2 regions of the Halobacillus sp. AWM4_238 genome follow, and region 1 is predicted to be linked to the other one. Evidence: predicted binding sites of a transcription regulator. Region 1 holds the regulator's gene; the other holds the start of a gene.
The links. The regulator LexA, encoded in region 1, represses DNA repair genes until DNA is damaged. The targets are predictions, from matches to a motif close to CGAACATATGTTCG.
Positions count from the first base shown of each region.

Region 1 (3,152 bases):
CGGTATGCATGCCAACATGTCTCTCTTCAATGAGAAGGGCAATGCATTCTTTGATGAAAAAGGAAAAGAGCAACTCTCAGAAGTGGCTTACCAGTTCACAGCAGGCATCATCAAGCATGCAACGAACTTTACAGCCGTGACAAACCCTACAGTCAACTCTTACAAGCGACTTGTACCAGGGTATGAGGCTCCATGTTATGTGGCATGGTCTGGTCAAAACCGTAGTCCACTCGTGCGTGTTCCAACTTCCCGTGGTTTGAGCACAAGAATTGAAGTACGTAGTGTGGATCCATCAGCGAACCCGTACATGGCGATGGCTGTCCTTCTTGCTGCTGGACTAGATGGTGTGGAAAACAAACTGGAAGCACCGGCTCCTGTGGATCGAAACATCTACGTGATGGATAAGAAAGAGCGTGAGGCGCACGGAGTGAAAGACCTTCCAGCCACTTTGTATGATGCATTGGAAGAGCTGCATCAAGATCCAATTATGGTGGAAGCTCTCGGTGAACACCTGTTTGAACACTTCATTGAAGCAAAGGAAATTGAGTGGGATATGTTCAGAACTCAGGTTCACCCATGGGAACGCGAACAATACTTACAGACCTATTAATATCCAAACCCTTGAGGCTGATGGCTTCAAGGGTTTTCTTTTTTTATAAATGCAGGCTACATAGGGTTTACAGAATAAATTTCTAAATTTTGGTCGTATACCTGAGGTGGGTAAAGGCATATAATAAGAACAAACGTTCGTGTTATATGGAGGGATCGCCAATGGATTCTTTATTTCACCGCTCAAAACGTGAAAAAATGAAACTGGAATTAATCTATATCGACCATGAGGGTGTCATGTCTCAAAGGGTAATGAGAGTGGTGGACATCAGGGAGGACTATGTCATTGCGTATTGCTTTGAGCGGAAAAAGGTCAGGAGGTTTACAAAAAGTCGTATGTTAGCCGTCTTGCCTTTTGCGCCTAATAAAAAGAAACATGGAGCATAAGCAGAAATATAGAAAGAGACGAGTTTTCTAAACTCGTCTCTTTCTTTTAATGTACCGTTCGATATAGACCTACGACTTTTCCTAAAATGGACACATCCTGAAGTAGAATCGGCTCCATAGTTGCGTTTTCAGGCTGGAGACGAACGTGATTTCTCTCCTTGAAAAACCGTTTCACTGTAGCTTCTTCGTCTTCTGTCATTGCAACAACGATATCGCCGTTCTGGGCCGTCTGTTGTTGTCTGACGATGACCATGTCCCCATCGAGAATTCCTGCTTCAATCATACTTTCCCCTTGAACAATGAGGACGAACGTGTTGTCATCGGATCCTGCAAGTGTATCTGGTAGGGGAACATATTCTTCGATATTTTCTACAGCTGTAATCGGCGAACCTGCCGTGACTTTACCGATTACTGGAGCGTAAGAAGCTTCACTTCTCGGGATGCTGTGATCTTCTTCTAACTCGATCACTTCAATGGCACGAGGTTTGGTCGGGTCGCGTCTAATGTATCCTTTTTTCTCCAATCTGGATAAGTGACCGTGCACAGTCGAACTTGAAGCGAGGCCGACAGATTGACCGATCTCCCTTACAGATGGTGGATATCCTTTTGATAAAACCTGCTCTTTAATAAAATCTAGTATTTCCTGCTGCCGCTTTGAAAGTTTACTCATAGATTAGCACCTCGTACATAGGATTATAGTAACCACATTGTACCACTTATATTTGAAAAATACAAACAAGCGTTCGAAAAATACCATTGACAAGAACCTGTGTTCGTATATAATGAAAGTAACAAAAGCGAACACAGGTTCTTAAGAACGTTCGTTCTACGAATGCGGAGGGGTTATCAATGTTTAACAAATTATCTAAGCTGGATTACACCTACATTATTCTTTTTATTGTTAGTTTTATCATTCTCTATTATTCTATGGTCACTGCTGTTTAATAGAGAAAGAGAGAGGAACATTCAAGTGAAAGTGATTTTATATTGCAGGGTAAGTACGGAAAAGGAAGCGCAAGTGACTTCATTAAAACGACAACGAGCTGAATTGACTTCAATGGCAGAGAGTCATGGTTTTGAAGTTGTTGAATGTATTGAAGAGCAAGCGAGTGGTTACGATATCGAACGCGAAGGGGTCTTCCGCATGTTGGAATGTTTTTCTTCCGGGCGTGCGGAAGCCTTGTTAATTCAAGATGAAACACGTTTAGGGCGGGGGAATACGAAGATTGCTTTGTTTCATCAAATGAACCGGCTGAAGGTCAAGGTGTACTCACTCTCAAACCAGGGAGAATTGCAGTTATCTGAGTCTGATTCGATGGTTTTGCAGATTGTAGGAATCGTAGAGGAATACCAAAGAAAAATACATAATATGAAAATACGTCGGGGGATGAGAAAAGCCGTGGAAGAGGGTTATGATCCTTCAAACAATTTGTCAAATCGGGATCAGGCTCCAGGTCGTGAAAGAATCGATTTTCCTATTGAAGAAGTGGTCCGTTTAAGGAAAAGTGATTTGCCATTCAAAGATATTGCAGCGACCCTAAGAGGACTTGGGTATAATGTATCAAAGGCTACGGTTCATCGTAGGTACAAGGAATACCTATCTCTTGAAAAAGATGAAGAATCAAGGTAGTATATTTAAAGACAAGAATTTTGTATTTCTTGTCTTTTTCGTGTGTTTACGATCCAGACTATGAGTAAAGGAGAAGGATCTATGTTATCAAAAGAAAAGATTAATCGTATAAATGAATTAGCGAATAAATCCAAAAAGGAAGACCTTTCGAAAGAAGAAAAAGCAGAACAGCAGAAATTGCGCCAAGAATATTTGAAAAATGCGCGTCAATCTTTTAAAAATCAGCTGAAAGGTGTAACCGTCATAGACCCTGAAGGGAAAGACGTCACTCCGGAGAAGCTTCGTCAAATGCAAAAGAATGAAAAAAAGAATTAATGCCAAATCCTCCGTATTCGATCTTTTCGAATGCGGATTTTTTTGTTTAATTCCTTGGATAAGGGGGAAATTAGTTTTGAGGCTGTGCGAAATTTTGCACAAAGCTTGTTTCAAAATGAATTTCATTATAGGATAATACATGGTACATATACCTGAAAAGAAAGGGGAATGTTGAACATGGCAAACAGCCTTGAACAAACATCAATTAATA
Region 1 is NZ_JBSWSY010000002.1:978,769-981,920, forward strand. It holds gene glnA (type I glutamate--ammonia ligase) at 1-610, shown strand, start outside; gene ACXACN_RS05005 (hypothetical protein) at 772-996, shown strand; gene lexA (transcriptional repressor LexA) at 1,043-1,666, opposite strand; gene ACXACN_RS05015 (YneB family resolvase-like protein) at 1,967-2,626, shown strand; gene ACXACN_RS05020 (DUF896 domain-containing protein) at 2,708-2,941, shown strand; gene tkt (transketolase) at 3,119-3,152, shown strand, end outside.

Region 2 (3,152 bases), 530 kb from region 1:
TCCCACAAAAAATAAGCACTCCGCTATGGAGTGCTTATTTTTTGAAGGACTTCCAATCAAGGTCGCTTTCATTCAGCAGTTCCTCAAAACTTTTGTTTGCTTCTGCTCGCTTGCGCTCTTCGATGCGGCGCTGCTTTTCCTTTTCTTCCTGCTCGACAGCCTGCTTCTTCAGCTCCGTCTTTTTAGAGGTGAGCTTAGAAAGAACATCGGCATTCAGCTGATCTCCGAGTGAACCAGGTTGAGGTTTTTTCTTACTCATACGGTCGCTCCTTCTTTCACATCTTTGATTGGGATGATCGGGTTCAGAATACCGTCCGGGCTTGAAAGGCGGAACGTGCCTTTTATAAAGTCAAGCTTCATATCCTTCTTGAAAAAGGTGGCTTGCTGATTGTCGATAATGACGGAATAATCCTCATTTTCTACGTTAAGATCTGTAGAGCGTTCTTCTTTTTCCAGACGAATGGTTGGCAGTCCATTCACACCGCATCCACACCCTTCCGTATCATAAAAAAGGCGAATAAGCGGACGCTCGGGATCCTGAATTTGTTCCAGCTGTTGCTTTGCTTCTTCGGTGATGCGTAATTTCATCGTTCATCCCTCCTGTTTCTTCTATTGTAAAAAAACCGCGCTTCAGAGGCAACGGTTCTGCTTTATTCTGCATAGTGTCCACCGACGAGGCGGCTTCTGTGACGGGCGGTTCCTGCATCGGTCCAGGAAACCGCACGAAGAAGCATATCCTGCCCGTAGCGTTCGCGGATTTCATCCATCACATAGCCAAGGTCCCTCTTTTTATCGCGGCCATCGTCAAACAAGTCGAGTTGGACGTTGGCATCTTCCGTAATGTTCCCAAGGGTGATGGAGATGCGGCGGACGACACCGCCGTTGTAGAATCGGTGGAACAAGGTGAGGCAGGCATGGTAAATGTCCATCGTAATGCTCGTCGGATGTTCAATAGATACGGAGCGGTGAAAGCCGCCGGCACCTTCACTTTTGCTGTAGCCGATCCCGAGGGAAATCGTTCTTCCTGCATGGCCTTTTCTGCGGGCACGACGGGCAACTTCTTCACACATTTCAAGGATGACATACTTTACCTCTTCAGGATCTTGATAATCTCGAAGGAGAATTTGACTTTTTCCATAGCTTACCTGGCCATGAATGATCGGTGCGCCCGGGTCAGACAGATCGACACCATTCGCGTGGTAATACAGCTGATTCCCCATCACACCGAAAGTTTTTTCAAGACGCTCAAGCGGGAATTTTGCCAGTTGCCCGACTGACCAGATGCCCATGCGATTCAGCCGGTGCTCCAGCCGTGGTCCGATTCCCCACATTTCAGACAGGGGAGCGACCGGCCACAGCTTCTCGCGAAAATCATCATACGTCCAACGCGCGATGCCTTTCTTTTTTGCTTCAAGATCGAGACAAAGTTTGGAAAGCAGCATGTTCGGACCGATGCCAATAGCAGCATCCAGATGGAACGTTTCTTTTAATTCATCGACAATCATCTGAGCCGTTTCCTCCGGGACACCGAACTTCCCCTTGTTGTCCCCTACTTCTAAAAAGCTTTCGTCAACACTGTACGTATGGATTTTTTCTTTCGGGACAAATTTATGGAAAAGGTTCGTCACTTGCGTGGACACTTCTAAGTACTTCCTCATTTGCGCGGAGACGATGACGATTTCCGGTGCGGAAGGTATTTCGAACAGGCGGCTTCCTGTGCGGATGCCGTATTTCTTTTTCATCGCCGGAGTCGCAGCCAATACGACACTGCCTTTTCGGTTCGTATCCGCTACAACAGCAAGCGGGACCGTGAGCGGATCGAGTCCGCGATCGATCGCCGCACAGCTCGCGTAGAAACTCTTCATGTCGACACACAGAATCCCTCTGTCCGTATACTTTCCATAATCGATGTTCGGATTGCCCATGTCGTCTCCACCTCCTTTACCTAGTATATCCTCATTATGCGAATATATGTTCGCATTTGCAAGTACCAATTCCTGCTACCATTTCCTGTCTGACCTTCTGCCTGACCTGGTCATACAAATATTGGCGCACCAGGTCTTACATATTTTTCCACCAACTCCCGCACACCACTAACCAAAAAATGCTCTTCCCGTGTGGGGAAGAGCATTTTTTGGTCGTGTTTCATTATTTTTATTTCTTGTTGAATTGTCTTTGCATCAGTTTTTCCATTGCGACCGGTGCGAGGGAGTAGACTTTGCTCCCGGAATCCATCCAGGACGGCATATTGATCTCTCTCTGTTTTGTGAATAGATGTTGGACAACGGTTCTTGCTACGCGGTTCGGATCAAGCATGATCTTATCGACCGACTTCTCATACTTCCCGCTTGGATCCGCCTGTTGGAAGAAGTTCGTTCTGACAGGCCCGAGATTGACGGAAGTGACATAGATGCCTAAAGGCTCCACTTCCATCCTTAGGGCATTCGTGAACCCTATGACCGCGTGTTTAGTCGCAGCATAAACGGCTGATTTCGGTGTGGCGATTTTGCCTGCTTGGGAGGCTATGTTGATGATATGTCCTTCTCCATGCTGTACCAAATGTGGAAGCAACTGATGGGTAGCGCGAAACAGCGACTTCACGTTAACAGACAACATGCGTTCAATATCTTGCCAATTCGATTCAGCCACTGAATCAAACACAGCAATCCCGGCATTGTTGATCAGCCCGTCGATCGAGCCGTGTTCATAGCATATCCGGTCAATCGTATCTTTCCATTCGGCATCATTCGATAGATCCGCGGGATACCATGGACTTTTAATGCCAAAGGCTTCTTCTATTTTTTCTGCGATGATTTCCAGTTTGTGTGAAGTACGCGCAACAAGAATCGGTGTCCCGCCTTCCCGAGCGACATGAATCGCGAGAAATTCACCAATCCCGCTAGAGGCTCCTGTGATAAGTACTTTCTTTCCTTTTACTCGTTCGCTCATTCAATCACCTATTTGCTTGATAAAATTTCTCTCCGTCTACGTAAGAGACCTTCAGCTTTTCAACGCTTTCTAAGTAGTCCAGCTGCCCAATTGTTTCAGACATCGTCAAACCGAATTGATTCTCGATGTGTTTCGGAAAGAGACGCTTGCATACGTCATATGCACGTAATGGCCCCTCGCTAAACATCTGCCATACCTTTTCC
Region 2 is NZ_JBSWSY010000002.1:1,510,934-1,514,085, forward strand. It holds gene ACXACN_RS07860 (YqkE family protein) at 35-259, opposite strand; gene ACXACN_RS07865 (iron-sulfur cluster biosynthesis family protein) at 256-588, opposite strand; gene ACXACN_RS07870 (Y-family DNA polymerase) at 651-1,925, opposite strand; gene ACXACN_RS07875 (SDR family NAD(P)-dependent oxidoreductase) at 2,155-2,949, opposite strand; gene ACXACN_RS07880 (MBL fold metallo-hydrolase) at 2,954-3,152, opposite strand, start outside.
Region 2: ACXACN_RS07870 (Y-family DNA polymerase) is a predicted target of LexA. The motif match lies at 1,965-1,978, and genes of this name have one in related genera.